Regions from separate parts of the Psychrobacillus sp. FSL K6-2836 genome, predicted to be linked through region 2. Evidence: riboswitches for the same ligand, from Rfam matches in the RefSeq annotation. Region 2 holds a riboswitch; each other region holds the start of a gene.
What was found. A riboswitch is a leader RNA that binds a small molecule or an ion and turns the genes downstream of it on or off. The one in region 2 is predicted to bind S-adenosylmethionine.
Positions count from the first base shown of each region.

Region 1 (8,171 bases), 2.3 Mb from region 2:
TGAAACAGAGAGTGTTACCTATGGTAGCGACACAAATATTTTTTTAAACGGACTAACAATCTTTACAATTTATGAAGGTGATCTTTTTAGTTCAGTAAAATTTGTAACAGCTCAAATGAGTGAATTAGATAACCTTCTCAATACAAATGACACGATAACTATTTCACAAGTAGAAACAGATTATGTATTATCTGGTACTAATATGTTCTTAGTTGCAGTAAATGATGCTCAAACAGTAGCTGAAATGCGAGCTGCAATTGAAGACCCTGGTTTAGGGCTAAATTTAACAGCTTACAACGCTCTTTCTGAAGCTCAGAAAGATGAAGTAGCAGAAGTACTGTTAAATACTAGACCTGTTGGGGGTTACCCTACCATTGCAAGTGTCCAAGCATCCCTTGATACAGCAATAAATGAGCTTGTTGATCCGAATAATATATACGTAAGCGCAGGAGCAGTAGGAGGAGACGGTAGTATAGCAAATCCTTTTGGTACTATCACCGAAGGAATTGCAGCCGTTAATCCTGGAGGAACCGTGCATATTTTAAGTGGCACATATCCAATCACTTCCCAAATTTTAGTCAACAAAATGGGGATAACCTTATTAGGTGAACCAGGTACAACCCTAATGCTTCAAGCAGATATTATCGCTATATTAGTAACTGCAACTGATACGACGATTAACGGCTTAACAATAACTAGCGATATTCCATATGCAAAGGAATTCATCCAAGTTGGTGGTACAAATACAACTTTATTAAATATTACAATATTTGGTCCACCGCAAGCATTGCCAATGGCAAACTGGGTAGTGAACCGGGCAGTAGTGCCACAAGGAGGCATAAACTTTACTGTTGAGGGTAATACATTCTATTCATTACGAACTGGGATATATATCAACCCAAATGTAACCGGCGAAATAAACAATAATGTAGTATATAACACAAAAGGCGGCTTCTTAGTTGATAGAGCCTTCACCACTTTTGTAGGCAACTCATGGGGTATTCCAATGAATGAGTTTGATATCGTATTATTTGCCGGCACAACTACCGGACCACCATATGATAATCTTCCAGCCCTTAGCGCAGCAAATAATAATGCAACCATATCTGATCAACGTGTTTAACAATCGGTAACAGTGACGAGGCTGGTACAGAATCCCAAAACAGCATTTTTCTCTGTGAGAAAAATGCTGTTTTTTTTGCTGTGTACAAAATTGATTTCCATTCCAGGGACGCTTTCCACGGGCGTGGCCTGAGCCTGTAGTCTCAGGAGTCACGCTATTAATAAAATTTCTACTTCTGTCCCAGTCTCTTTTTTTTGCATTTCATTTGAATAGTACCAGGTTCTCAGTTAAGAAACATATTCAGTAGACGGAAATACTAGTTTTCAGTTACTCTGTGAATAGTTAATAATAGAACATATCCAATTAGAAAGAAGCGAAAAAAATGAAAAGAACCCTTGTAATAAGTGATATTCACGGTGAATTAGAGAAGTTTGAACAATTGCTTAGCGAAGTAGAATACGATTCAGAAAATGATCAATTAATCTTATTAGGTGATTACGTGGACCGGGGACCAAATGCAAAAGGTGTCATCGAAAAAGTAATGAGCTTACAAGAAAGTGGAGCACAATTACTGAAGGGTAATCATGAAGATATGATGATAAAAGCGTTAACGACAGAAGCAGAAAGGTCATGGAACCATTGGGTAAAGTTGTGTGGTGGAGATAAAACGTTATTTAGCTATGGTTTCTCTGAAATTGATCTTGCTGTAAGTGAAGAAAAATTTCAAAAACCAATATTACAATCAACTGTACTACAGCAACACTTAGAATTTGTTCAGGGATTAGAAAATTACATAGAAACCTCCGACTATATTTTTGTCCATGCCGGTGTACACCCAACGACACCTATTTCTGAGACAAATCCACATGTCTTAATGTGGATTCGAGACGAATTTTATAAAAATTATGACGGGGAAAAGATTATCATATTTGGGCATACAGAAACAAGCTCACTTCATGGAGAAGCAGAAAATTACAATGTCTACTTTGGAAGTAATAGAATCATAGGGATTGATGGTGGAGCTGTATACGGTGGACAATTGAATTGTTTAGAGTTACCTAGTCTGAAAGTGTATAAGGTAAAATAAAATCGTTATATTAACCCCTCCCAAAAGGAACGGGGTTAATATTTTTGTAGTAGCAATTACAGTATTGTTAGACCCATCATTTACTGAAACATTATTACTTCCAGAATTGACTATATAAAATTTGTTAATTGATGCAGGACCGGTTGCTCTAGTACCCCTTTCCATTTTCACTACCCATAAACAATGGATTACTAGATAAAATGATTTTACCATTTTTAATATTGATTCTCTTAATTATTGGAGAATCAGGTATCCAACATCAAGGCAGCATTTACTACCGCACCCTATTTTGCATTGGTTAAACTTCCACAAAGTACCTGTATCTATTAATTTAAATTCATAGTAATCTATGAAAGTTATACTACTACTTTCAAACTAGAGGAGAATGGGTTTAAGTGAGAAAAGTACTTCCTATTTTTATTATATTTTTCTTATTTCTAAGTTTTGGTCCTATAAAAAGTACAGCTGCTGGTAATTCCCTTTCAGTTGGAACTGTTCAAATAGATAATGTTAACGTATTAAGTTTACCTAAACAAGGTTCGACTATTATCACCACTTTAAAAAAAGGGGAAGAATTCCCTATCCTTTCCACTGCTTTAGGAGACTCTTCTACCGTTATCATGCATACTGTAATTTCAGGAAATACATTATGGAAAATTTCAAACCAATACGGGATTCCAATAAGTGAACTTCAAAAGACAAACAAGCTTACTTCCACAGAAATCCGAATTGGACAGAAAATAATAATTCCACAAACACATAAACAATATACTGTTATGAATGGTGATACTTTATGGAAAATTTCCAAAAAGTTCGAAGTAGCTATCACTGATCTAACCAAATTGAACAATCTACAATCTGCAGACCTAGTTATCGGACAAAAATTAAACATTCCCGATTATTACGTACAAGTTCAGTTGTTAGGTGGTAAAAAAGGCTGGGTTAATAAATCACTTTTAAAACAAAAGAATCAACAACGAATCGTAATGGGTTGGAAGTATAATGGAAGTCCCCAAAATTATGCCCAACAATTGAACCATTCGAATTTAAATGTGGTGTCACCCCGTTGGTATACTTTAAGCAATACAGGAACTTTTGTTTCCATTACAGCCGATACAAAATATCTGAAGGATGCACATAGCAAGGGCAAAGAAGTATGGCCACTATTTGGGAATAAATTCGACCCTGTTTTAACTGATTCAATATTAAGTAATCCTACAAAACGTCAAAAATTAGTGTCAACTCTCAAAGATTCTTTAGTCCAAACAAAAAGCGATGGAATAAATGTGGACTTTGAAAACATCGATCCGAAAAACAAACAAGATTTTGTCCGCTTCGTAACCGAACTTAAAAAAGCGCTTCAGCCACATGGAATTAAAGTATCTGTTGACGTTACTCGTGAAAACGGAGATCCTTTTTGGTCTGGTAGTCTCGACCGCAAAGCATTAGGTCAGGCTGCTGACTATATCATTATGATGGGTTATGACGAGCATTGGGGAGGTAGCCCAGTAGCGGGATCTGTAGCGTCTATGCCATGGGTTAAAGAAGGCGTTGAACTTCTAATGAAAGATGTACCATCTCATAAAATCGTCTTGGCAATACCCTTCTACACAAGAGAATGGGTTACCAATTTAACGACAAAAAAAGTGAAAAGTATCGATCGCACAATGAGTGAGGTAGAGCAAATTATCTCTTCAAAACGTCTTATAAAAGTTTGGGATCAAAATACCCAACAAAATTATGTAGAATATACTGCAAACGGAGAAAAGCACCAAATATGGGTGGAGGATAAACAATCTATCAAACTTCGTATCAACATCGCAACCCAATTTAACCTAGGCGGCGCAGCTGCTTGGTACATTGGCTCTGAAACTCCTGATATTTGGAATGTATACCATTTCAATAAGTAATTTGGAGTAGGAAACCGTCTATAGAATTTGAAACTCTTTCTTCAACCTGGGTCCATTATTTAGATGGACTCAGGTTGTTTTTATTATTCCCTTTCAGTAAAAGGTACCGGGTTCTCCTTGTATGAGAACCCGGTACCCAGCGCTAGTCCAATAAGAACAAATAAAAATGTTCGCATACTTATAATAGTTGCTATCCTACTTTTATGTTTTTCACTAGTATATAGATAGCAAAAGAAGTTAATTGCCTATATGAGGTAGACAATTAACTTCTCTTTCTTTTTAAACGCATTTTATAGTGACTTCCTAATAAGTCAAAGACATAATTTAAGTGATTCAATTTATAAGGTAGTACCTACCTTGGTGTTGATTCCACAACATCTCCATATTGATACACATCATAGAATCCAACTGTGCCACTACCCCCGTCAACAACTAAATCTTTACTTTGTACTTTCAAAGAATAAAATACTTTTCCATTTGAGTCTTCTTGTAAAATCACTGTGTGTTATTAATGCAAACATCTGAAAGTTCAATCCGTCCTCATTCTTTGGGATGAAGAAATACCAGAATTTTACCAGCCTGAGCGTCATTAGAATAGCTTTCGGCTTCATCATCAGGAACTCCAATCTCCATAAGAGTATGCTTTAACCCGCCAGCACCAGAGTTGGCCCCTATAACTGCTCCACCAATTGTTGTTATAATAGGACCTGCAGCCAACACAGCGCCAAATCCAGGAATCAATACAGTGGATAACCCTGCGATCACGCCAGCTATGCCAATTGCTCCTCCTGTTACAGCTCCAGCAATGACTCCATCCTTAATAGAGGATTTTACTTCCTGTGTGATTCCAGATAGTTCTTTTATATTTTTACCAATAACTGAAATTTCTTCATTTGTATAGCCTTTCTCTTTTAAATCTTCAACCACTTCAGCAGCTTCTTGTTCATTTTCGTATGCGCCAATAACATGATTTTTCAATAAAGATTACCTCCTGTTTGCTTCAGCTAAGTATTCTTTACCCGTTCTTTAGTTCTTTTAGACACATTCACGTTCAAGCTTCACTCTTTGTAAAATTACGAATATTATAAATGCTTCTCACATTCCCTCTGCAAGGTTAAGTCTTGATAATTTCTCTTTATCTACCCAAAATATACTATCTTCATCAGTTTTATCAAGATTTTTAAACCTATGGATTACAACTTAAAAAAGTCGATTTCATGAAATAAGAAATCGACTTTTATGGACTTGTTTTCAATTAATCAATACTCACACTAAGGTTCTATTTGCCTTACTGTTTCCCTTTATGTTAAAAAAGATACTTTTTCGTCATGAATAACTAAGCTGACCTTTCAAAGTCATTCCCATTCATATGGAGTTTCTTGGTACACATAATAATTCAACCAATTGGAAAAAAGCAGATGTGTATGTGAGCGCCATAAATTCAATGGTTTTTGTGTTGGATCATCATTCAGAAAATAGTTTTCTGGCACATCGATTTCCACACCTTTTTCGATATCTCTTTGATATTCGTCAGAAAGTGTAGTTGCATCATATTCTAAGTGACCGGTAATCATAATATGCTTTTTATCCATCGATATTACTAGGAAAACACCTGCATCTTCTGAATTGGAAAGCAATGTCAATCGTGAATCTTGTTTAATCTCGTCGTAGGACACGGTTGTGTAACGTGACACTGGCGCGTAAAATTCATCATTAAATCCTCGAACTAACTGTACGGTTGGATCGGATAACCGATGACTAAACACTCCAAAACATTTTTTCGGCAGGTCATATTTACCGATACCGTAATGATGATAAAGTGCTGCCTGCGCCCCCCAACAAATATGCAGAACAGAAGTCACATGCGTTTTGGTCCAATCCATTATTTCAGTCATCTCGCTCCAATAATTAACGTGTTCAAATGGTAGATGTTCAATTGGGGCACCAGTGATGATCATACCATCATATCTTCGATGTTCGATCTCCTTAAACGTCGTATAGAAAGTATCCAAATGAGTTTTACTAACATTTTTTGAATCATGGGTTGCCATATGTAAAAATGTCACATTTACTTGTAAAGATGTATTTCCCAATAAACGCAGCAATTGAAGCTCGGTTTTCTCTTTTTCTGGCATAAGATTCAAGATAATTATATTTAATGGGCGTATATCTTGGGTTATTGCTCGATCAGTATCCATGATAAATATCTTCTCTTTTTTAAGATGTTCAGCTGCTGGCAATTGTTTAGGTATATTTATTGGCAAGTAGTTCTCCTCCTCTAAATTCAAAAACCCTCTTTCCTATTAATAAGAAAAGAGGGTGAACTTTTTGCTCTCGATTCTTATCTTTCAAGAAATTATCTTGTAGGAGTTAGCACCTTTCTGACAGATCAGAGGTTGCTGAAGCTTCAACGGGCCATGTCCCTCAGCTTCTCTTGATAAGAGTTATTAAATTATATTGTTCTTCATTAGAGAATATTAACATTTGTTTTCAAATAATTCAACCTCTTTTAAACTTTAAAACGATTCACTGCATCAGCTAGTTTATCGCTAAGCTCCGTTAAGGTCTCAGACGCTTCCGCTACTGATTGGATTGCTCGAAGCTGTTCATCGGATGATGCACTCACTTCTTCACATGCCGCAGCAGTTTGCTCCGAAGTTGCGGCCATCACTTGAATTGTATCTACGACTTGATCCTTATAGTTGGAAATCTGTTCGATTTCTGCTGACACTGTATCAATGGAAGTTCGCAAACTATTCATCAGCAAAGATATTTCACTGAATGTCACTTCCGTATCGGTTACAATAGACCCTTGTTTTTGGAACGTTTTAATGGTGTTTGCCATTTGTTCCCCCACAATATGGGATTCACTTTGTAGTTCTGTAATAGTATGTTTTACTACCTCTGTTGCTTTTGCAGATTGCTCTGCAAGTTTTCGTACTTCATCTGCCACAACTGCAAATCCTTTTCCATGCTCCCCTGCACGAGCTGCTTCAATACTTGCATTCAATGCGAGCAGATTCGTTTGTGCAGAGATTTCCATAATAGTTTCCATAACACTACTAATCGCTTTTACTTTAACTTCTAAAGTAGTAAACAACGTAGACATAGAAGTAAGATTAGATTCCCAGCTATGAAAGGATGTTTTCAATTCACTCATTTGCTTTTGTCCATTTGTATTCATGGTGTTTGCTTTTGTAGCTATCTCCGTCATCATTACTGATTTTTCATTGATAAGATTGATTTGTTCACTTAAGTGAACTGAACTCTCCGTTACTTCTCCAGCATCTTCTGCGGATTTGGAGGCACCTTCTGCGATTTCACTAACAGCTAAAGATACTTGTTCCGCAGAAGCATTTGTTTCTTCCGCTACTGCACTTAAACTTTCAGAATTCGACTGCACGTTATTAGCCGACTGTTTTACTACTTGAATAATTTCATTCATATTTGTAGCCATTTTGTTAAAGTTTATTGCTAACTGACCAATTTCATCCTTGGTTTTTATATTTGCTTGAACCGTTAAATCTCCATCAGCAATAAAATCCATCAACTTTTTTAGCTGTTCGATTGGTTTTAAAATACGACTGATGATGAAATATAAGACAATAAATATCAATGCCTCAATAGATAATACAATAGTGATAAGCAATGTACGAATGCTGTCTGCAGTTTGATTTATCTTACTTTCCTCGTAAACAGCCCCTAGTTTCCAATCTAATCCTGGTAATGAGCTAAATATAGTAATAGTACCGTCATTTACGTCAGTTATCTCTCCATTATCAGTGGAGTTAGAAATCATCGTTTCAACGGATGAATACTCGGATAGATTTTCACCAAATAAAGTTGGATGAACGATAGCGTTCCCATCCGCATCCACAATAATCGGATAGCCACCATAGCCTAAATCATTGTTTGCTATTGTTTCTGTTAACTTCGATAGTAGAATGTCAATAGCAAGCACACCGACCACTTTACCATCTTTAATAACTGCTTTTGCACCAGAAATAGCATATTCCCCGGTAGCAGCATCTACAAAAGGTCTTGACCAGCTAAAACTATCTTAGTTTGAAACAGCGTTTATATACCATTCCCTTGAAGTAGGATCAAAACC
Region 1 is NZ_JBBOOM010000001.1:68,230-76,400, forward strand. Features, by position in the region: gene MKY37_RS00380 (hypothetical protein) at 1-1,123, shown strand, start outside; gene MKY37_RS00385 (metallophosphoesterase family protein) at 1,446-2,150, shown strand; gene MKY37_RS00390 (LysM peptidoglycan-binding domain-containing protein) at 2,546-4,060, shown strand; gene MKY37_RS00395 (hypothetical protein) at 4,413-4,559, opposite strand; gene MKY37_RS00400 (general stress protein) at 4,601-5,038, opposite strand; gene metA (homoserine O-acetyltransferase MetA) at 5,416-6,324, opposite strand; SAM riboswitch class I at 6,399-6,504, opposite strand; gene MKY37_RS00410 (methyl-accepting chemotaxis protein) at 6,570-7,517, opposite strand; partial or broken gene MKY37_RS00415 (cache domain-containing protein) at 7,512-8,099, opposite strand; gene MKY37_RS00420 (hypothetical protein) at 8,121-8,171, opposite strand, start outside.
Region 1: another riboswitch for S-adenosylmethionine. It lies ahead of metA (homoserine O-acetyltransferase MetA); the one in region 2 lies ahead of MKY37_RS10980 (cyclase family protein).

Region 2 (8,171 bases):
TCAATAGCGAGTGGGTGAAAATGAAAAAAAGAACTAAGTATAAGTTCCTCTTCCTTGGAGGGTTCTCCGATATCAATCCAGTACCATTCAAACTTATTTTGTTTTATATCCTCTAAAGGAAAGTCACTTACTATTTCATGATCAGTCGTTATACCGATTGTTCGAATCATTGGAATCACTCACTTTCATCACAATCTCTTTTCTTATTATCTCATAGTCTCCCTGTTATAATGAATCTAAAACAAAGGAGAGTTATTATGGAAAAGAATAATTATGAAGCTTTAATCCCTAATCGTATATTTGTAGGAGGAGTAGATGGTGTCGAACCTTTATTAGCAAATGAGCATATAGATGTTATTTTCGATTTAAGGGTTTCGTCTAACAATCATCCTGCAGAAAGTTTAAAGGTACATCAACCAATTTTGGATGGACAAAGCCAACAGGATGATTCTATAAAGGCTACTGTTCATGAAGTTGTTCAAGCATATAATGAAGGCAAAAATATCTACTTTCACTGTACTTCAGGAGGGGGAAGAGCCGGGACAATGGCAGTTGCTACTCTAATGGAGTTAAATCTAGCAGAAACAGTAGAGGAAGCTGTGGGAAAAGCCAAAGCAATCCGATCAAAGATAAACCTAAAAGAAGACCAGCGCGAGTCTTTAAAAAGAATATATTCTAAATAAATTGAAAATTACTGTTGACTTATATAATTTCTATTCGTATACTAGGTATTAATCAAATAAAACAACTTTCTTATCAAGAGAGGTGGAGGGACTTGGCCCTATGATACCTCAGCAACAGGCAATTTTGTACTGTGCTAATTCCAGAAGCGTTAGCTTGAAGATAAGAAGAGAATAATCACTGGTGACGTGTAAACCTCTTCTTGTTTCTAAGAAGGGGTTTTATTTGATTTAAACTATAAAAATAGGAGGAGAAATCAAGTATGTCATCGGAATTATTAAAAGCCTTCAACACATTAAAAGAAAAGCAGTGGGTAGATTTAACACACATATTCGGAGCTGATTCACCACATTTTTCAGCTTTTAAGGCAGCTGAAATAGAAACATTATTTAATCATGACGATGGATTCTTTGCACAAAGCTTTCAATTTGCGGGACAATATGGCACACATATAGACGCACCTATTCATTTTGTGAGAGATACGCGTTACTTAGAAGAACTCGAATTGAAAGAACTCGTATTACCATTAGTCGTCATTGATCAGTCAAAAGAAGCGGCTGAAGATAATGATTTCACTTTATCCGTGGAGGATATTTTCACATTTGAAAAAGCACACGGAAAAATCGAAGAAGGCTCATTTGTCGCACTTCGAACTGATTGGAGTAAACGTTGGCCTGACGAAAAAGCATTTAACAATAAAGACGAAGATGGTAATAACCATGCACCAGGTTGGGGATTGGAAGCATTAAAGTTTTTATTTCAAGAAAGAAAGATTAAGGCTATTGGACATGAAACATTTGACACTGACTCAAGTGTGGATTATCTAAAAAATGGTGTATTACACGGGGAATATTATGTGCTTGAACAAGATACTTATCAAATAGAGTTATTAACGAACTTAGATAAGCTCCCTGCAAAAGGAGCCATTATATTCAACATCGTTCCGAAGCCGGAGAAAGCCTCTGGATTCCCAGTTCGATCATTTGCGATTTTACCATAAAAGGAGAGAGATAAATTGACAGTTAAAACAGCTATTCAGGCACCATTCAGAGCGGACCATGTAGGGAGTTTGTTAAGACCAGAAAGTTTACTGACAGCAAGAAAAAAGTATAAGGAGGGAACTATTACAAGAGAAAAGTTAAAAGAAGTAGAAACAAAAGAAATCCATCGAATAGTTGATAAACAAATTGAGGTGGGTCTAGAGCTTGTGACGGACGGAGAATTTCGTCGTGACTGGTGGCATTTAGACTTCTTAGAACATTTGAATGGGTTTGAAGGATATGTACCGGAAAAAGGATATAAATTTGAAGGGATAGAAACTGAAAAATATGAAGTTCGCAATACTAGTAAGATCTCTTTCAACCCAAATCATCCATTTATTCAAGACTTTATTGATTTTAATGAGATTGTAGCTGGTCGAGCAGTTGCCAAACAAACTATTCCAAGTCCTAACCAATTGTTCCACCCTGGAATCCGAGACGAAAATATCTACCCAAATGTAGAAGACTTTGCCAAAGATATCATTGTAGCTTATCAAGAAACTATTCAAGCCTTTTATGCAGCTGGGGTTAGATATCTACAAATCGATGATGTTTATATTGCGGGTCTATCTTCCCCAGACATTCCGTATAAAGAAGGGGAAAGAGAATACTTAATCGATCTTGCTCTTCGTGTCGTAAATGGCATTCTAGAAAATAAACCTGAAGATTTAGTAATCACAACGCATCTTTGCCGCGGAAATTATCAATCAACTTGGGCTTTCGGTGGAAGCTATGCTTTAATAGCCCCAACGTTGTTTGCAAAAGAAAAAGTAGATGGGTTTTTCTTGGAATATGATGATGATCGTTCAGGGGATTTCCAGCCACTCGAATATATTCCAAACGGCGGAGCAAAAGTAGTGCTAGGTATTTTCACTTCTAAAACTGGTGAATTAGAAAACAAAGAAAATATCCTTTCTCGTATTGAAGAGGCAACTCAATATGTTCCGCTTGAGCAGCTGAGTATCAGCCCACAATGCGGCTTTGCTTCCACTCATCATGGGAATAAGCTTACCGAAGAACAACAATGGGAAAAACTAAAATACATCGTTGATATCTCAAAAGAAGTTTGGGGCTAATCTGTGTAACATTTCGACTACCTTCCATACTCATTTGTAGAAGACTGTAGACGAGTAAAATATAACTTTCTTTCTCGCATCTCATTTGATAATGGGAAAGAAAGTAACTAATTAAGATAACTAAAATGCCAAGGGAATAAAAGAACCCTTGGCATTTTAGTTATTTTTTTATTTTCATTTTTTTTGCTTCTGCTTTTAATGCCTTCAAAAGAGAAAAAATCATAAGCAGCATGACAAATGAAAACGGTAAGGCGGCAATAATTATTGTATTTTGCAATGCATCCAATCCATTAACGGATAACAATATAATTGCGATAATAGATAATAAAAATCCCCAAGCGAGTTTCACTTTGTTCGGTGGTGTCAGTGATCCATGGGTCGATTGCATACCAAGAACGAAAGTGGCAGAATCTGCAGATGTAATGAAAAATGAAGCAATCAATATGACAGCAAAAATAGAAACAAAAGTGGAAAGAGGCATCAAATTGAACATTTCAAAAATAGTCAAATCAATAGATACTTGGGCTAAGTCTGCAATCCCTCTCTTTTGAAAGTCAATTGCCGTCGTACCAAAAGCCGAGAACCAAATTGCTCCTAGTAAAGTAGGTGCTACAAGGACACCAGTAACAAACTCGCGAATCGTACGACCTTTAGATACTCGGGCTATGAACATACTTACAAATGGTGCCCAAGAAATCCACCAGGCCCAATAGAAGATTGTCCAATTTTCGAGCCATTCTCGATTGTGGATATTTAATGGAGATGTACGGAAACTCATTTGTACAATATTTCCTAAATAGCCACCAAAAGAATCCGTAAACATATCGAAAATCAGCAAGGTAGGTCCAAGAATAATGACAAAACCAAGTAAAGCAAGAGCTAATATTAAATTGGTGTTGGACAAATATTTTATCCCTTTACTTAGTCCAGACCAAGCGGATGCCATGAATAGGACGGTCACAACCGCAATTATAATGACTTGAGATGTGATCCCAATTTTGAAACCGAACAAGAAGTTTAAGCCTGCGTTAATTTGAACAGCTCCAAAACCAAGAGAAGTAGCAACTCCAAATGCTGTAGCAAAGACAGCGAGTACATCTACGAGAGTACCCCATGGTCCTTCCATCTTTTTGCCGAAAATAGGTTTTAATGTTGAAGAGACTAAGCCAGGTTCTCCCATACGGAATTGGAAGAATGCAAGTGATAGCGCAACAACCCCATACATTGCCCAAACGTGGAATCCCCAGTGGAAGAAAGTTTGGCGCAGGGACTCTTTAAAAGCCGCACTAGTATTTGGCTCTGCTGTCGCAGGATCGATAGCATAATGCGATAAAGGTTCAGCTGCCCCATAAAAGACAAGCCCAATCCCCATACCAGCAGAAAATAGCATAGCAATCCAAGTAATAGTTGAAAACTGTGGACGATCCGTATCTTTTCCAAGACGGATTTTTCCGTATGGACCAAAGATGAAGAAGATGCTTAATACTAACATAAACGTCATAAGTAACATGTAGTACCAACCAAATGACGAAGCAACAAAAGTCTTAATAGTCGTAGTAATAGCTTCAAAACTTGCCGGTGCTAAAGCTCCGTATCCGACAGCTAAAACTATTAAACTCATGGTAATATAAAATACCTTTGATAATTTTCTCATGTTTCCCCCTACATTTTTAAAGTTAAACCGTTAACTATACTAATAAAATATTATGGAATCAACCAATACACTTATACTTAGTTCCTTTAAGTATTTCCATATTAGATGATATTGAAACTTCCTTTTCTTAAATGAAAGCTTCGAAAGCTATTTTTATTTTTTTCAAATGGTGATATTTGTCTAGTTTGCTTCCTGTCCTCTTGCATTTACTAATAGTAGTGCAAGAAGGAGGTGAATTAACAATGAATCAACATCGTCAACCCTGTTCCTGTAATTCCTGTCACCAAACGCAGTGGCATCAACCAGCTGCGCAACCAGTTGTTTGTCCTCCACAATACCGAGTGCGTGATTCGTTCTTACCAAGAATGCAACCTGTTATCCATCCAATTGTAAATGTGAATAGAGAACATATCGTAAACGTCCCTCAGCACTATTACACAGTGACAAATCAAAATGTAATGGCACCTGGAAGTCAGCAAGCATTTCCTATGCAACAAGGACAGTTTCCACAACAATCATTTGGTCAGCCATTCGGACAACAATTTGGGCAACAACCATTCGGACAGCAACAGTTCTTCCCAGGTCAGAATAGATAATTCATCGATATTGTAGTATTTCTGCGTTATATAGAAAACAAGAGCAAATGCCTTTTATCTAAAAAGTGCATTTGCTTTTCTTATCTAGTCTTACTAAACGTCTTACATTATATAAAAAATCTCAAATAAATTATTATCTATGTATTTAGATATATTGTAATTTTCAGTATATTTTGATAGAGTTTATAATTATTTCGGTTTATAAAAGAAAAATAGAAGGACATGGGGGAATTATATGAAGCTTTTTTTATCGGTAGATATGGAAGGGATAACAGGATTACCAGATTACACGTTTGTAGAGTCTAATAAGCATAATTACGAACGGGCGAGACGTATAATGACCCAAGAAGCAAATGCCATTGTAGAAGGTGCTTTATCAAAAGGTATAAAAGAAGTATTAGTCAATGATAGTCATTCTAAGATGAATAATCTTCTCGTAGAAGAGTTACATCCAGATGCTTCCTTAATCACAGGAGATTTTAAGCCCTATTCAATGGTGCATGCACTAGACGAAACGTATTTAGGGGCAGTGTTTGCTGGTTATCATTCAAGAGCCGGACAACCGGGGGTGATGAGTCACTCGATGATTTTTGGGGTTCGTAATATGTACATAAATGATGTAGTGATTGGAGAGCTAGGTCTAAATGCTTATGTAGCAGGACATTATGGCGTGCCCGTTATTCTGGTGGCAGGAGACGACGGTGCGTGTAGGGAAGCGCAGGCTCTTCTACCTGGCGTGGTGACTGCCGTGGTAAAAGAGTCTATTTCTCGTTCAGCTGTAAAGACGTTACATCCTTTAAAATCACAAGCTTTACTTAGAGAAAAAGTTGTGGAGGCAATAGAAAAACGAGATCAAATAAAGCCTCTAACACCACCTGAAAAACCAGAATTGCGAATTGAATTTGTTAACTATGGTCAAGCGGAGTGGGCAGCTTTAATGCCAGGATGTGAAATTATAGAAGGAACTACAACGGTTAAGTTTAAAGCGAAAGATATATTAGAGGCATATCGAGCAATGCTTGTTATGGTGGAATTAGCTTTACAAGCTAAATTCTGTTAAGGGGGCTTTTGAATGGGGAAATATATCGTTAAGCGTTTTATCATGATGATTGCAACGATTCTAATCATCGCTACATTGACTTTCGTATTGATGCACTTAATACCAGGTTCTCCATTTGAAGGAGAGCGAACGACTAATCCTACTATTCAAGCAAACTTAGAAAAGTTTTATAAATTGGACGAACCCCTTCATATTCAATATTTAAGTTATTTAAAATCGATCGTCACATTTGACTTTGGTCCATCGATTAAGAAGCCAAATGAATCGGTAAATGAATTGTTGGCGCGGGGATTTCCAATTTCCTTTGAACTTGGGATGGCTACTATTTTAGTAGCTTTGCTATCTGGAATCATACTAGGTACGATTGCAGCACTTCGGCATAATGGTCTGGTTGATTATTTTGCCATGACATTTGCAGTTGTTGGTATATCTGTTCCTAACTTCGTACTTGCAACATTGCTTATTCAACAGCTTGCTGTGACCTGGGACTTGCTACCAGCGGCAACCTGGTCTAGTCCGCTACATATGATATTGCCCATAATTGCCCTTGCGACGGGACCTACAGCTATCATTGCTCGTTTAACTAGATCTAGTATGTTAGAGGTGCTAACACAGGATTATATTAAAATGGCTCGTGCAAAGGGATTATCTCCGGTAAGGATAATTGTCCGACATGCATTAAGAAACGCACTCATGCCAGTAGTGACCATTCTGGGAACAATGCTTGCTGGAATACTAACAGGAACATTTGTAATCGAGCGTATTTTTGCTATTCCAGGAATGGGTAAATATTTTGTGGAGAGTATTAATAATCGAGATTACCCAGTAATCATGGGAACAACTGTGTTTTATAGTGCATTTTTGGTGTTCATGCTATTCATTGTAGATATTGTTTACGGATTACTGGATCCACGTATAAAATTACACCGCAAAGAGGGGGATGCTTAATGACAAATCCACAAGAAGTGACCCCACAGCATGTAAAAGACGAATGGTTTCGCCCCCTTCTGAAAGAACATGGTAGTGCAGAAGCAGTTGTTCGCCCCTCACTATCTTATTGGAAGGATGCTTGGCGTCGATTACGAAAAAATAAATTGGCGATGGGCGGATTAATCTTTCTTGTTTTATTGATGCTTTTTGCTATATTTGGTCCTATTTTTTCTCCATATTCGGTTACAGCTACTGATTATCCCAGTCAAAACCAGTCTCCATCCGCTGCTCATTGGTTTGGTACCGATGAGGCAGGAAGAGATGTTTTTACAAGGACTTGGTATGGTGCCCGTATTTCCATATTTGTTGGAGTTATGGCTGCGCTAATTGATTTCTTTATTGGCATTATTTACGGTGGTATAAGTGGTTATAAAGGTGGCCGTACAGATTCCGTCATGATGCGAATAGTAGAAGTACTTTATGGATTACCGCATTTGTTAGTTGTTATTTTATTAATGGTAATCATGGGGGCAAGTTTAACGACTATCATAGTAGCTCTTACAGTTACTGGCTGGGTAGGGATGGCCCGTATTGTTCGGGGACAGGTATTACAAATAAAAAACTATGAGTTCGTAACAGCCTCTAAATCGTTTGGTGCCAAGAGCTCCAGAATTATCCGGAAAAATTTATTACCAAATACAATGGGACCGATTATAGTTCAGATGACGCTTACAGTTCCGAGTGCTATTTTTGCAGAAGCATTTCTAAGTTTTTTAGGCTTAGGCATTGCAGCTCCATTTGCGAGCTGGGGTGTAATGGCAAATGATGCGCTTCCTGTTATTTTATCTGGTCATTGGTGGCGTTTATTCTTCCCTGCATTGTTTATTTCTTTAACGATGTTTGCCTTTAATGTGCTAGGGGATGGACTGCAGGATGCGCTTGATCCGAAGCTTAGGAGGTAGATTGGATGAATGAACATCAATTAGATCATGTAAAGGAACAAATAAAAGCACGAGTTGGTGAAGTAGACAAATCTCTTCCGGTAGGTACCTCCGGGATGCAAAAGAATAGAAAGAAAGCAAAGAAGCTTAGGTCAGATGTAAAAGTACTTCAGGTAAATAATCTTCAAGTTTC
Region 2 is NZ_JBBOOM010000001.1:2,338,867-2,347,037, forward strand. Features, by position in the region: gene corA (magnesium/cobalt transporter CorA) at 1-170, opposite strand, end outside; gene MKY37_RS10975 (protein-tyrosine phosphatase family protein) at 258-683, shown strand; SAM riboswitch class I at 751-850, shown strand; gene MKY37_RS10980 (cyclase family protein) at 944-1,681, shown strand; gene MKY37_RS10985 (5-methyltetrahydropteroyltriglutamate--homocysteine S-methyltransferase) at 1,697-2,797, shown strand; gene MKY37_RS10990 (BCCT family transporter) at 2,958-4,451, opposite strand; gene MKY37_RS10995 (hypothetical protein) at 4,694-5,047, shown strand; gene MKY37_RS11000 (M55 family metallopeptidase) at 5,283-6,107, shown strand; gene MKY37_RS11005 (ABC transporter permease) at 6,120-7,055, shown strand; gene MKY37_RS11010 (ABC transporter permease) at 7,055-7,999, shown strand; gene MKY37_RS11015 (ABC transporter ATP-binding protein) at 8,095-8,171, shown strand, end outside.

Region 3 (8,171 bases), 740 kb from region 2:
AGTGGAGGATAACGGATTGGATGGAGCAGAGGAAGGTAATAACGAAGAAGGTACCCCAGTTACCAATGGGGATGGAAGTATTATCGAAACGCAAAATCCGTCTACAGATGAAGAAATTATTGTCGTAGATAGTGAGAGTTCAGAATCAAAAGATACGATGATAGAAAAACCTACTTTAACAGAAAGTGATGAAAGTGTGACTGAGGAAGATATGTCTGGTATCGGTGCCAATTTCAATAATAGTGACGGCAACTTTTTCACTGGTTCTTCCTTACCACAAACTGGAGGTTTTTTTACAGGAGTAATGTTGTTAATTATAGCTTTGAGTTTATTAGGTAGTGGTTGGACTATACGTAAACTTGCATAAAGGAGACCTACAAATGACGAAAAAAAGTGTAGGGAATATATTAATGATCATTGGATGTGTCTTACTCGTCATTGTTAGTTATGGAATGATTGAAAATAAAACACACCAAAAAGAATTGATTGAATCCTTTAAAGCTATAAAAACGGAAGCTGCATTAGCTTCAAATGAAGGAACGGAGAAAGCGACAACCATAAAGGATTCTGCGGATATAAGCATCTTGAGAATACCTTCTATCCAATTGGAATCTCCTGTTATAGAAGGCACAACTTCCACTAAGCTAAATCGTGCACTTGGAATGATAGCGAATCTGGATGCACCAGGTACTCCAAATGGGAGTACAGCTATTGCTGGACACCAGTCACATCAGTTTGGACATTTTTTTAATCGTCTGAATGAATTACAAATAGGGGATAGACTTGAATTAGAAACAAGTACAGACCTATTAGTCTATGAAGTATTTGATATTCAAATAGTTAAACCAAACAATGTGGAAGTATTGAGTCGTCAAGAAGGAATATCTATGTTATCGCTCGTGACCTGTTATCCAGAAAGGTCTAATAAATATCGTCTAGTGGTACAAGCAAAGCAGCAAGAAATATAAACTAAATCATCAATCTAAAAGTGTGCACCCGATTTCAACTGGATGCACACTTTTAGTTTTTTGAATCTCCTTATTTCCAAACATCCTTAGCGATTTGAATAACATGCTGAACTTTCGACCATTGTTCTTCCTCGGTTAAAAGATTTCCCTCTTCAGTAGATGAGAAACCACATTGTGGACTTAAGCAAAGCTGTTCAAGAGGGACATATTTAGTAGCTTCATTAATTCTATTTTTGGTAAGATCCGCATCTTCTAAATCCCCGTGTTTGGACGTGATTAACCCTAATACAATAAAAAGATCAGAACGATTAATGTGACGAAGTGGTTCGAATCCGCCAGAACGTTCGTCATCAAACTCTAAGAATAGGCCGTCTACATCTAATCCTGCAAAAATAGTTTCCGAAACTAGCTCATAGCTTCCACTTGTAATATACGTAGATTTAAAATTACCACGGCAAATATGCATAGTCACAAGCAAGTCTTCAGGGCGTTTAGAGATAGATTCATTAATAGCGCGTGCAGATAATGCTAATGTCTCTTCCAGTTCTAGTTCCTTTTCTTTTAAGGAAGCAATTCCTTCCTCAGAAAAAGTAGTAGCCCATGAAGTATCATCAATTTGAAGATAACGGCAGCCTTCATCATAAAGTGCTTGAATCACACCTTGATATGCAACGACTAAATCGTTAAACAATTCATCCTGACTCGAATAAACGCCTTCCTCAATAGTTGCTCGGTAAAATAACATATTTGGACTAGGTATAGTAAATTTTGCTACAGCATCACCAGCAATACCTTGAAGAAACTTAAAGTGTTCAATCATATAGTGAGTGCTAAATCCAATTTTCCCAGTTACTTTAATACCGTGTGCTCTAGTTTGCACACCTTTAAACGTTAATCCTTTATCTGTATCATAAAATTCTATCCCGTCAAATCCACCAAGGAAATCGAAATGCCACCATTTACGTCTAAACTCTCCATCCGTAACAGACAGAAGTCCAATTTCCTTTTGTTTTGCTACTAGTTTCGTAATTTCTTCGTCTTCTATTTGTTTTAATTGATCAGTAGTTATTTCATTATTTTCAAATTGTTGTCGAGCTTCTTTTAAGCGAGCTGGTCGTAAAAAGCTTCCAACGTGATCTGCTTTAAATGGTGTATTTACAACTAATCGTTTTGACATTTAAATTCCTACCTTCTCATTTTGTTTGGATGCAATTGTTAATGCTTGCTCAAAGTCTGCTATTAAATCATCTACATTCTCTAATCCAACTGAAAAACGTAGTAAACCATCCGTTATTCCACGTTTTTCTCGTTCGGCTTTAGGCATTGCAGCATGAGACATTTGAGCTGGATGTGAGAGAATTGATTCTACTCCGCCAAGACTTACGGCAAATACAGGGATTTTGACACTTTCTACAAATGCCTTTGCAATGGATCTATTCGGTAAACGGAAGGAAAGGACTGCCCCAGCACTACTCGATTGCTTGTTATGCATTTCATATCCTGGATGAGTGGAAAGACCAGGGAAAAAGACTTTCTCTACTAAATCATGTCCATTTAGATAGTTTGCAATTTTTTGCGCAGAATGAGCGGATTTCTCAAAACGCACACTTAATGTTTTGATGCCTTGGATTAAAGAAAATGAATCCTGTGCTCCTAAAATAGCACCGAATGAGTTTTGGATAAATGCCAAACGTTTACCTAAATCCTCGTCTCGTGTAACCGCAAGTCCTGCAATGATATCGCTATGTCCAGATAAAAATTTGGTGGCACTATGTAAGACGACATCAACTCCTAAGTCAAGTGGACGCTGATAAATCGGTGTCATAAATGTATTGTCTAAAAAGGTTAAACAATCATTAGATTTCGCAAGATCCACAACAGCAGAGATATCTGTAATACCTAAGCATGGATTAGAGGGAGTTTCGATATAAATTAATTTTGTATTTGGCTGAATGGCACTTGCGATGGCTTCGACATTCGTAAAATCTACAAAAGTATGCTCGATACCAAAACGCGGCAATACCTCAGTAACAAAACGGAAAGTACCACCGTATACATCTTCTGTTATTACGATATGATCGCCTGATGACAAAAGCATAAAAGCAGAAGAAATAGCTGCGATTCCTGAAGCAAATGCCAGTCCTCTAGTGCCCCCCTCTAATTCTGCAATCGTTTTTTCCAGTGCATCCCTCGTAGGATTTCCCGATCGACTATAGTCATAAGGTCCAAAATCATCAAAGCCTCCTTGATGGAAAGTGGAGGATAAATAGATAGGAACATTGACAGCTCCAGTTTTTATTTCTGAGTCTCCCCGAGTAGATGCCACGATTAGGGTAGTTTCTAACGATTCTTTATAGCTGCTCATTAGTTAGCCACCTCACTTTCTAAAGTATTGAATACCTGTTTCAAATCCGCTATTAAATCATCTGCTTCCTCGATTCCTACAGAGAATCGGAGCAGGCTACTGTCAACTCCACGTGCATTGCGTTCTTCCTCTGGGATATCCGCATGTGTTTGTGTAGTAGGATATGTGATGAAGCTTTCCACACCACCAAGACTTTCAGCAAATACAATTAGTTTCAGACTCTCTAGGAAAGGAGCAACCCATTCACTTTTTTGCAAACGGAAGGAAAGCATACCACCTATACCAGGATACAGAACATCCTTAATTGAATGCTCATTCTTCAAAAAAGCTGCAATCTTTTTTGCATTTGTGTCATGCTGCTTCATACGAAGATGAAGTGTTTTTAATCCTCTTATTAATAACCAAGAATCGAAAGGAGAAAGAACAGCGCCTGCAGCATTATGGTTGGTTTGCAATTGTTCACTAAGTTCAGTACCTTTTGTGACTACAAGTCCCGCAAGTACATCGTTATGACCTCCAATATATTTTGTGCCACTATGGATGACAATATGGGCACCCAATTCAATAGGTCGCTGTAAATAAGGGGTTAAGAATGTATTGTCTACGATCAACAATAATTTATGCTTTTTTGCTACATCTGCAAATAGTTGTATATCGATTTCTTGCATCAAAGGGTTTGTTGGTGTTTCTATAAACAAAGCTTTTGTATTTTCATTAATTAAAGCATTTACTTCTTCAGCTGATTCAAACTTTGCATATGAAGTACGAATATTGTAGGAATCTGCATACTGGTTAAATAATCGATACGTCCCACCGTACAAATCTTCAGGAGCAATAATCTCATCTCCCGAACGAAAAAGGGATAAAACTAATTGTATTGCCGCCATGCCGGAACTACAGGCAAAGCCAGCATCTCCACCCTCTAATTTAGCAATTCCTTCCTCTAAAATAGCGCGTGTCGGGTTCTTAGTTCGCGTGTAGTCGTATCCTGTAGATTGACCGATTCCATTATGTATATATGCTGTTGATAAATATATAGGCGGGTTTACAGCGCCGGTTTTCTCATCACTATGATTTCCTAATTGCACCAACTGTGTATCAATACTGTTCTTTGACATAAATATTCATCCTTTACAATTAAAATAAAAAAAGAGGATTCTCTAATAAGAAGAGAACCCTCGGGTAAATATCGAAGTTTGTCTTCTTATCTTCAAGACGTCACACGTCTATTGGAGTTAGCACCATACCTCGACTTGGCTGGTTGCTGAGACATCTTCGGGCCAATCCCTCCGTCTCTCTGGATAAGAAAAAATATATGAAATTATCAAAATTTTAAATTTAAATAAGCTTAACACGTAGTAGGTATTAATACAATACGCTTTTTGTTTAATATTATGACCAAAGTGTCAAAATTAAAACAATTACACCGAGTATTAAAGATATCCACCCTACTACTAACTTGTGAGAATAAGCTAAAGCTACTAGCCCTAAAAGAACTGCTCCAGCACCTAACCAAAGCGGAGCATAAAAGAAACCTAGCACCCCTAAGACTATGCCTAATAAACCGACCCATAAACCTGTAGAAGAATTCAACATCCACACCTCCCATCCTATAATGTAGGAACCCCAAGGTATAGCGTCCCTCCACATATTATATGAAGGGAATAGGGAGGGGGTATAAACAATCTGCTGAATGATTGCAGAGTTGAGTGGTGTCACCGTAGATATTTTGCACTTTTTCGAAATTCCAACATGACAAGCCTCTCAAAAAAATAATTCTTTCCAAAGCCCTCGAAAACGGTAGAAACAGGTTTTAAACTTAAAGTAGGCATGAGCTTTCAGAAAGTCCTTTATTGTAATAAACAAAATACTATAATGTTGGTTAGGATTTGTTATACAAACCAGATATGGATACTAAATTACTTTTGATTGAAACTGCTACAACCCTTTTTCAGCAAAAAGGCTACAAAACTGAAGGACTCAATGAAATTTTAAAAGCCTGTAATGTTACAAAAGAAACCCTTTACCATCACTTTCCAAATGGCAAAGACGAACACTTGATTACTTGTTTACATGCATAAAAAGAAGATGTACAACTGAAGATGCCATAATATCAATGATTGATACGTTAATTCGTAGTTTTGAACGGTACTATTACGAGCTATACATTACGCGAATCGCAAGATCAGTCACGAGAATCGCAATATCATATAGTCAAATCGCAAGAAGCCCCTCAGGAATCGCAAGTTGGGCACCAATTTTTACTGAATCGCAAGTTAGAGCCTCCGAATCGCAAGGTCAGTCACGAAAATCGCAAGATCATATAGCCAAATCGCAAGAAGCCCCTCAGGAATCGCAAGTTGGGCACCAATTTTTAATGAATCGCAGACACCGTTATGATTGCAGCACCCACGGCTCTAATTAGCATGGAAATATAAGGGAATGCATATTCGCCAGTCAATATCAATATTAAAAAAACGACTTTCCGTTCAAAAGGGAATGGAAAGTCGACTTTTTTGTATTGAATATGTGTTACAAACTTAGACACATTTTTATGGCTTATTGGACGCAACCATCAGTAGTTATAGGCACAAAGGAATGCGTATGCGCAACTTTCAGATGTATGTCCGCAACATTTAGCACAGTATGCGCAATCTTCAGATGAATATCCGCAACGTTTAACACAGTATGCGCAACAAATTAGTTATGCGCAACCTTCATTTGGTTACACGCAACATAGGAATGCGTATGCGCAACTTTCAGATGTATGTCCGCAACATTTAGCACAGTATGCGCAATCTTCAGATGTATATCCGCAACGTTTAGCACAGTATGCGCAACAAATTAGTTATGCGCAACCTTCATTTGGTTACACGCAACATTGGAATACGTATGCGCAACTTTCAGATGTATATCCGCAACATCTAACCTGATATGCGCAACAACAAAGTTTATAAAACCCAATAAAAAAAGAATGACCCAAAAAGCGAGTCATTCTCTAAAATAAGTATTTATTTCCCACCAAGCATGTTAAATAATCCACCTGCAATACTGCCTTCACCTTTTGAACCACCACCTGGTGTTTGTGGGGCAGCAGCAAATACTTTACTAGCTAATCTGCTAAATGGAAGTGATTGGATCCATACGGTACCCGGGCCACGTAAAGTAGCGAAGAATAATCCTTCTCCACCAAATAAGGCTGTTTTAACTCCCTTGACCATTTCGATATTGTAATCTACATCCGCAGTCATTGCTACTAGACATCCAGTATCTACTCGTAAAACCTCACCTTGCTGTAGAGACTTTCTATGGATAGTTCCTCCTGCATGAACGAAAGCGAGACCATCACCTTCTAGTTTTTGCATTATGAAACCTTCACCACCAAAGAAACCTGCTCCTAGCTTACGTTGAAATTCAATGCCAATCGTAACCCCTTTAGCTGCAGCTAGAAATGCATCCTTTTGACAAATAATTTTGCCGCGGTATTGACTTAAATCCATCGGAATAATTTTGCCTGGATAAGGTGATGCGAAATAGACATGTCTTTTTCCACTACCGGTATTAGTAAATGTTGTCATGAATAAACTTTCTCCTGTAAGCATACGCTTACCTGCACCCATTAATTTGCCCATAAGACCGCCACCGCTACCACCAGAACCTGAGGAGCCATCGCCGAAAATAGTTTCCATTGAAATGCCATCTTCCATCATCATTAAGCTGCCTGCTTCTGCAACAACCGTTTCTTTTGGATCCAATTCAATTTCTACAAATTGCATATCATCTCCATATAATTTGTAGTCTATTTCATGATTATTCATAATCTAGCTCCTCCTAAATTGTTATTAACCAATTATACGATATGAAAGTTAAAAAGTTTCATTCTAAAATTCTAAATATTTTAAAGGGATTTATAAACAATTATCGAATATATTATTAATGGAAGCGTTTACATTTAAAAGTGAAAAGAGGGAATAAAATGAAATTAACAAATTTTATTGATGGAAAATGGCAGGATGCTGGGAGTGCGGAGTATACGTCAGTGTTAAATCCTGCGAATGGGGAGCAGCTTGCAGAGGTCAAGCTATCTACAGAGGAAGATGTAAATCTTGCAGTAAAAGCGGCAGTGAATGCTCAAAAGAAATGGGCACTCGTTCCTGCACCAAAACGTGCGGATTATTTATATGAGATTGGAAGAATAATGAAAGAAAAGAAAGAGCATCTAGCTCAAGTGTTAACAAAAGAAATGGGAAAAGTGATTGAAGAGGGACGGGGAGAAGTACAAGAAGGTATTGATATGGCATTTTATATGGCAGGTGAAGGGCGTCGTTTGTTTGGCGAGACAACTCCATCTGAATTGGCAGACAAGTTTGCGATGAGTGTCCGCGCACCAATTGGAGTGGTGGGACTCATAACTCCTTGGAATTTTCCAGTTGCGATTGCTACGTGGAAATCATTCCCTGCTATTGTTGCAGGAAATGCATTCATTTGGAAACCAGCAACAGAAACTCCGATGATGGCATATGAAATGGCTAAGATCTTTGATGAAGCAGGATTACCACCTGGAGTTGCTAATGTAGTTTTTGGATCCGGTTCGGAAGTTGGTACGGCTATGATTGAGCATCCAGAAGTGAAGGTTATTTCGTTCACTGGTTCTACAGAGACAGGGAGTAAAGTAGCGGAGCTTGGTGGTCGTCACTTAAAGAAAGTTTCCCTCGAAATGGGTGGGAAAAATGCAGTAATCGTAATGGAGGATGCAGACCTTCCATTAGCAGTAGAGGGTATTTTATGGAGTGCCTTTGGAACTGCAGGACAAAGATGCACAGCATGTAGCAGGGTTA
Region 3 is NZ_JBBOOM010000001.1:1,600,451-1,608,621, reverse strand. Features, by position in the region: gene MKY37_RS07410 (hypothetical protein) at 1-367, shown strand, start outside; gene MKY37_RS07405 (class D sortase) at 381-968, shown strand; gene MKY37_RS07400 (5-methyltetrahydropteroyltriglutamate--homocysteine S-methyltransferase) at 1,039-2,145, opposite strand; gene metC (cystathionine beta-lyase) at 2,146-3,333, opposite strand; gene MKY37_RS07390 (methionine biosynthesis PLP-dependent protein) at 3,333-4,451, opposite strand; SAM riboswitch class I at 4,535-4,641, opposite strand; gene MKY37_RS07385 (hypothetical protein) at 4,726-4,926, opposite strand; gene MKY37_RS07380 (TetR/AcrR family transcriptional regulator) at 5,241-5,414, shown strand; gene MKY37_RS07375 (TIGR00266 family protein) at 6,345-7,151, opposite strand; gene MKY37_RS07370 (aldehyde dehydrogenase family protein) at 7,310-8,171, shown strand, end outside.
Region 3: another riboswitch for S-adenosylmethionine. It lies ahead of MKY37_RS07390 (methionine biosynthesis PLP-dependent protein); the one in region 2 lies ahead of MKY37_RS10980 (cyclase family protein).

Region 4 (8,171 bases), 230 kb from region 2:
ATTTACACTCCTTAATTTGTGTTAATCGTATGCTTTCCTTTGCTAAATACTTTTTCAAGCTTTCCAAAGAATTTTTCGATAATTATAGATAAAACCCAGTAAACAATCGCAAGAGCGATGAAAATTTCTAAAGCATGCGTATTATAGTTTGCTGCAATGATTAAATTTGCTTTACCAACGATATCGATTAAGCCGATCGTATAAGCAAGAGACCCCTCCTGAAGTAATGCGATAAGACCATTTCCAAAGTTAGGCAATGCAACGACCAATGCCTGTGGAAAAATGATCCGTCTATACGCTTGAAAGGGACTTAAACCAACGCTAACAGCGGCTTCAAATTGCCCTTTTTCGATGGACTCATAGGCAGACCTAATAACCTCCGACATAATAGCTGCAAATTGTAGGGTGAAGGTAATGACTACAAATACTGCTGTATTTAAATCATGTAAATACAATCCGAAATTATCGGCTATGGCAGGCACACCGTAATACACTAAAAATAGTAGCACGATAGATGGAGTACATCTTAAAATGGTTGTATAGAAATTTGCTATTTTTTGAGCAATTTTACTCTTCCCAAGCTTCATCACAGCAAGGATCAAACCGAGAAAAGTCCCGAAAATAATGGACAATCCTGCAACCATAAAAGTTACTTTTAAAAATGGTAGCAATACTGGTAGTGAATTCCATATGTATGCTATATCAAAGTATTTTTCCATATTACGCATTATTCCCCCCATAAAATTTTGAAAGGCTGCCAGCGCATCCTACGCTAAACAGCCTCTATAGGAATCCTATCTTATCCCGCATCAACGGGCAGTATAACTCACACATCAAGGCATGGACTAAGCAACAAAGCATAAGTGGGAGATCAATTGCCCGTAAAAGCCCGAATGGTAAAACTAACAATAAGTGGGATGAAGAACTCCTCTGATTGAAGTTTCACTTTATCTTTCTACTTGATCTAATACTTCAAAAAGATCTCGACCATAGAATTCTGTGCTAAGTTCATTCGTTTTCTTTTCTTCTTGTAATTGTTTAATAGCCTTGTCATATGCATCAGCAAATTTTTGTTCTTTTTTGTTGAATAATGGCCACGTCTTAATAACAGCGAACTCATTGTAAACAACTTCATCTTTTAAGTTGTAATAAGGTCCAGTTTCATCTAAAACTTGTTTTTGGAATGGTCCTTCAATAATAACTCCACCGTCAACGCGACCTTCATTGACCCATTGAACTACGTCTACAGTAAACGCATCACCTGCGTCTAGTTTAACTGAGTTATCAGGGTTTGCTTTGTTGTATTCGTCAATTACTGTATATTGGGCATTATTTGCGGCAATAGGTGCTAAAGAGTATCCAGCGGATGCAAAATCCTCTAAAGTTTTAATACCTTCATTTTCTTTTTTTAATACTAGACCAGCACTACTTAACCCAAGAAACTCTTTAGGATAGATAAACTTCTCTGTGCGCTCCTCTGTAAAAAATGCATTTTTTACTCCAACCTGGAATTTACCTTGTTCTACTCCGATTAATAGATCATCACTTGTAGTACCTACATATTCAAATTCATATTCAGGAAGTAATTCGTCAACTAATTTCATAACCTCTACGTCGTATCCAGTAGCATTTCCTTTATCATCTAACCAAGAGATAGGTTTGGAAGCCATGTCGTATGCTACTTTTACCTTACGAACATCTCCACCTTCTGATGAAGTAGAAGCCTCTCCAGAATTACAAGCTGCTAAAATTGCAATGGAAGCAAATCCAACTACCGCCAATTTAAAATACTTATTCATATTCATTCTCCTTATCGTTTTACTAAGTTTTTATTTTTATCCCGCTTTTACGGGCAGTATGACTATCGTTTCAAGACATGGCAAAAGTAACAAAAAGGTAATGGTAGATCAACTGCCCGTAAAAGCCCGCCGTAGAACATAGACGAAAAGCGCGACGTCGTGTGGCTTCGTCTATGTGACTCGCATCCTGCGAGCCTCGAGCCAACAGGATGTTGGCCACTCAGGCATTGCCGCACGATGCGGCGTAATTTGCCTGAGTTCCGTTAACAATCAGCGTGGGACCACTGATTGAAGTTTCACTTTTACTTCTTCTAAAGCTGAAAGTGCCAGTTTTTTAATCGTCATATCATCCATAGGAGGATTATGGAGTCCTGCTCGGACATCGCGGTAATAACGTTGTAGTGGATTTGTTCTCTGCAAACTTTTGGCGCCAACTAAACGCATCGCCTTATCGACAATAGTGATAGCTGAATTAGTAACAATATGCTTCGCTACGCTTACTTCGTTGGATAGTAGTTCTTTTGTAGACTCATTGTCATAGGCAGAGGCAACTCCGTAAATGACTAATCTAGCCTTCGTAAGTTCTAAATCTATTTCTCCAATGAGCTGCTGAACATTTGGCAGCTGTGCTATAGGTCCATTCAGGCTATTCGGTGAATGTGTATTCGCAAAATGTACTGCGTAGTCTCTTGCTGCCTGAGCGATCCCGAGATAGGTCGCAGGTATATGTAGCAACCAACCATTTATCTTCCCGCCATTAGCGAATTCAGGGAGCTCTACCAAATACGACTCATGAACGATTACGTTATTTAGTACTAAGTCATTACTACTAGTTCCGCGCATGGATACAACATCCCAGGTTTCTTCAATGGAAAGACCTTCTGTATTACGAGGAATAAGGAAGAAACCGACTCTTTCTTTTTCCTCAATCCAAGCAGATGTTAAAAAATAGGAAAGTACTGGGGAAGCGGTCGTGTATATTTTACGTCCATTTAATACCCAAGAATCTCCGTTTTTTATGGCAGTAGTTCCAGGTCTACCCCCCCGTGTTGGACTTCCGGTTTGAGCTTCACTAACGGAACGATTTACGAGTGCACCATTTAATACTTCTGCTGCAAAAAAGTCTAGTTTCTCCTTCGTCCAAAGTTTGTTTTCGAATAGTTCACCAACAACACCTAAGCTCCAACCTACAGATAAAGCCGTATTGGCATCAAAGCTAGCAAGTGTTTCTTGTAAAAGAACCATATCGTAGACAGAAAATCCATTACCGCCATATGATTCGGGTAGAGTAAGGCTTGCATATCCAAGCTTGATCAAATCCTCCACGTTTTCTTTTGGAAAAATAGATTGCTCATCAATTTCAGCGGATTTACTTTTAAATTTATCTTCTAACTCATATAAACGTTTGATCCATAGTTGCTGTTTTTCCGTTTTGATGTACAGGTTATTCAAAGTTGTCGTCTCCTTTAATTTTTATTATTCATATTAGTTAAGTAGGTATTAAGGGAAATAAAAAACCCTTCCCAGAACGAAAAGAGTAAGTAGTTTTGTGCACTTATCTCTCAAGTTTCTTGCTGGAAGTAGCACCATACCATTGATTTGGCGGTTGCTGAAGCATCATCGGACCAGTCCCTAAGCTTCTCTTAATAAGTAGTATGGAGTTGTTGAAACAATCTTACTACTTCATCTAGATGAAGTCAATAGCAATTCCGATAAATTTAATCGGAATTGATAATAGATTTTATTTAAAGGGTTTTTGAAAGTTCATACAGGGTAATAAAAAAGAGAAGATAAAAATAGAGGAGGAGATAGCTTGGATAAGAAAGTAAATGGAAACAACAAAAATGAACAATTAGAAGAATTCCGTGTGGATGATCAAGGTCAAGCTATGACTACGAATCAGGGTCTAAAAATATCTGAGGATGAATTTTCTTTAAAAGCAGGAGAACGAGGACCCACTTTGATAGAAGATTTTCATTTCCGTGAAAAGATGACGCATTTTGATCATGAGCGAATTCCAGAACGTGTAGTGCATGCTAGAGGATATGCGGCTCATGGAGAGTTTGAGCTATACGAATCAGCGAGTGAATTTACAAAAGCGAAATTCTTACAAACACCTGGTACAAAGACTCCTGTATTTGTAAGATTTTCTACTGTGGCAGGATCACGTGGTTCTGGTGAGTTAGCGCGGGATGCTAGAGGATTTGCGACGAAGTTTTATACCGAAGAAGGGAATTATGATTTAGTAGGAAATAATATTCCGGTCTTTTTCATTCAAGATGCTATTAAATTCCCGGACCTGGTCCATGCCTTGAAACCAGAACCACACAATGAAATACCACAAGCAGCTACTGCTCATGATACGTTCTGGGATTTTGTTGCCAACAATCAGGAAACGGCGCATATGATAATGTGGGCTATGTCGGATCGTGCGATTCCACGTAGTTTCCGCATGATGGAAGGGTTCGGTGTAAATACATACCGATTCATAAACGAGGCAGGTAAATCCCATTTTGTGAAATTTCATTGGAAACCTTTACTGGGTACCCATTCGGTTGTATGGGATGAAGCACAAAAGCTAAATGGGAAAGATCCGGATTTCCATCGTCGTGACCTATATGATGCGATTGATAATGGTGACTATCCAGAGTATGAATTTGGGGTCCAACTAATTGCAGAGGAAGATGAATTTAAATTTGATTTTGATATTTTAGACCCAACTAAACTATGGCCCGAGGAAGAAATTCCGGTGAAAATTTTAGGGAAGATGACATTAAATCGTAACGTAGATAATGTATTTGCCGAAACAGAGCAAGTTGCATTTCATCCAGGAAGTGTTGTACCAGGAATAGATTTCTCAAATGATCCGCTACTTCAGGGGCGATTGTTCTCCTATACAGATACACAATTAATCCGTCTTGGTGGACCTAATTTTCATGAACTACCGATAAACAGACCTGTTTGCCCATTCCATAACAACCAACGTGATGGATATGGTAGGCAATCGATTAATGTAGGAAGAGTGAGCTACCATAAAAACTCTCTTGCTGGAAATACCCCAGCACCTGTTAGTGAAGCGGAAGGCGGGTATACGCATTATCAGGAAAAGATAGATGCTCGTAAAGTTCGAGCTCGAAGTGAGAGCTTTAAAGATCATTTCTCACAAGCTACGTTATTTTGGAATAGCATGAGTGATCCAGAAAAAGAACATATTATTAGTGCATTCAGCTTCGAGCTTGGTAAATGTAAAGAATTGACCGTTCGTCAACAAGTACTGGAAATGTTTGCACATGTAGATTTTGACTTAGCGAGTAAGGTAGCAGAAAATTTAGGACTAGTAGTGCAAGGCGTAAGTACTTCTAATAATACAAAATCTTCCCCAGCACTTAGTCAATTAAATACCATTATGAAAGCCCAAACACGTAAAATTGCTGTGTTAGTGGGAGAAGGGTTTGACGAGGATTTAGCTATGATTCTTGCAGACTTAAAAGCAGAAGGAACAATGCCGGAAATAGTGAGTGATCATCATGGATCAGTTACTGGAGCAGATGGGACGCTACTACCGGTAGACCATACATTCTTAACTGCTGATTCTGTATTGTTTGATGCAGTGTATGTAGCAAGCTCGCATGGTAAAACAGCTATGTTTGAAAAAGAGGCTTCATATTTCATCAAGGAAGCCTATGCACATTTCAAGCCGATCGGTGCTACATTTAGTGGAGAACAACTAGTCGATAATCTTCACTTTACTGGTCAAGCCGGCGTTCTCTGCAAAGAAACTGGAAAGAGCTTTGTGGATAGTTTCTTGAAAGCTATTGCTACGCATCGTTTCTGGAATCGAGTAGTATAAAATACTTTTAAATCGGGCATGTCCTATAGGGCATGCCTTTTTACATAGAATACGATATTAATATAATTATCTATTCCCGAGGAACACAAAAAAATATAGTGTATAACAAAAGTAACTATTCACTAATACTGGAAGGAAAGTTGTCTCAGGAAATAGAAAGAGTAATAAGGAAAGTCAAAGGAGGAAAATTTCATGCACTACGTAATAATCGGTGGGGATGCAGCAGGGATGAGTGCAGCAATGGAAATTGTACGTAACGATCCAGGTGCTCAAATTACAACGTTGGAAAAAGGGCATATCTATTCCTATGGGCAGTGTGGCTTACCCTATGTAGTTGGAAAGCATGTACCTTCTTCAACAGATGTCATAGCTCGAAGTGTTGAAATGTTCCGAAGTAAATATGGTATTGATGCAAAAACAGGATACGAAGTGACGAATGTCGATCCGATAAATAAAACAGTGTCAGGGAACATACTGCAAACGAGAGATAACTTCATATTAAATTATGATCGATTACTAATAGCAACAGGCGCTACCCCAGTAATTCCTGAATGGGATGGTAGTCATTTATTAGGGATTCATACGATTAAAACGATTCCAAATACAGAGGCGATTATTGCTGATTTAGAAAATGTTCAACAGGTTACTATTATTGGTGGAGGATATATCGGATTAGAAATGGCCGAAAACTTTGTGAGTATTGGGAAAAAGGTACGCATTATTCAAAGAGGCAATCAGCTTGCAGGCATATTTGATGGCGATGTAGCATGTTTAATACATGAACATGCAAAGGCTAATAGCGTGGAAGTATTATTAAATGAGGAAGTCCAATCATTAACGGGAGATACTCGAGTAAATAGGATAATAACAGATAAAGGAAGCTATCCTACTGACTTAGTATTGGTAGCTGTTGGGGTTAAACCGACAACTGAATTTCTAGAGGAAACTGGCATTCAAATGCATCCAAATGGAGCAATTGTAGTAAATAATCATTTAGAAACGAATGTGGAAAGTATTTATGCAGCAGGAGATTGTGCAACTCATTTTCATCGTATTAAACAACTGAATGATTATATCCCTTTAGGAACAACTGCAAATAAACAAGGTAGAATGGCAGGATTAAATATGATTGGTCGAATGACTGAGTTTAAAGGAATAGTTGGCACATCCATCATGAAATTTTTTGATTTGGCGCTTGGAAAAACTGGCTTGTCTGAGAAAGAAGCAGAGCAGCTTGGTATTTCATATGATGTGCACGTTCAGGAAGCTACGGACATCGCAGGTTATTATCCTGGAAAGGAAACGATGCATATAAAATTGATTTTTCGTAAGGAAGGTAAACAGCTATTAGGTGGTCAAATTATTGGAGGAAATGGTGTAGATAAAAGAATTGATGTATTAGCAACCGCCCTTCATCATCGAATGACCTTTTCTGAGTTATTGGATCTTGATCTTGCATATGCTCCTCCGTTTAATGGTGTTTGGGATCCGTTACAGCAAATGGCGAAGCGAAACAATACAAAAAAATAAAAAAGTAATGTTGACTATTTGAATTTTGTTGCATATACTAAGAAAAATAAAAGTAACAAGCGAAGAAAAGGACATGAATCATTTTAAATTTTCTTATCAGAGAATAGGGTCACCGACTGAAAGCCCTTAAAGAAAAGTGAATGATTTACCACCTTGGAGCAATTATGGTGAACACATATATGTAATTATCCATAATCGGGAAACCGTTATCTTGTATGAGCGCAAGCATCTTTTTGATGTTGCAAATTAGGGTGGAACCACGACCACACTCGTCCCTTTACCGGGATGAGTGTGGTCTTTTTGTATTTTAATATTCAAGCGAAGAAAAGGACATGGATCATTTTATATTTTCTTATCAGAGAATGGGGTCACCGACTGAAAGCCCCTAAAGAAAAACAAATGATTTACCACCTTGGAGCAATTATGGTGAACGCATTTATGTAATTATCCATAATCGGGAAACCGTTATCTTATATGAGCGCAACTGCTTTTTGTGTTGCAAATTAGGGTGGAACCACGACCACACTCGTCCCTTTACCAGGGATGGGTGTGGTTTTTTTATTGTTTTTTTTATCAAAAATAAGGAGGAGTTTATATGTCAGTGAAAGCAGAAGAAAGAGTAAGTCATCAAAATTTAGGGCAGCAATTAGAGCTATTTATGTCGATGGAGGAAGCACCAGGAATGCCGTTTTATCTACCAAAAGGGATGATATTGCGAAATATACTTGAAAATCTGTGGAGAGAGAAGCATCAACGAGCAGGCTACCAAGAGATTAAAACTCCCATTATGATGAAGCAGGAGCTTTGGGAAAAATCAGGACATTGGGATCACTATCATGAGAATATGTACTTTGCAGATGTAGATGATCAAAAATATGCGATTAAACCAATGAATTGCCCAGGAGCAGTATTAATTTTTAACAGTAAGCGAAGAAGCTACCGAGAGCTACCGATTAGATATGCAGAACTTGGATTAGTACATCGCCATGAGC
Region 4 is NZ_JBBOOM010000001.1:2,565,617-2,573,787, forward strand. Features, by position in the region: gene MKY37_RS12195 (amino acid ABC transporter permease) at 12-728, opposite strand; gene MKY37_RS12200 (transporter substrate-binding domain-containing protein) at 948-1,799, opposite strand; gene MKY37_RS12205 (acyl-CoA dehydrogenase family protein) at 2,070-3,251, opposite strand; SAM riboswitch class I at 3,352-3,452, opposite strand; gene MKY37_RS12210 (catalase) at 3,613-5,649, shown strand; gene MKY37_RS12215 (FAD-dependent oxidoreductase) at 5,842-7,179, shown strand; gene thrS (threonine--tRNA ligase) at 7,775-8,171, shown strand, end outside.
Region 4: another riboswitch for S-adenosylmethionine. It lies ahead of MKY37_RS12205 (acyl-CoA dehydrogenase family protein); the one in region 2 lies ahead of MKY37_RS10980 (cyclase family protein).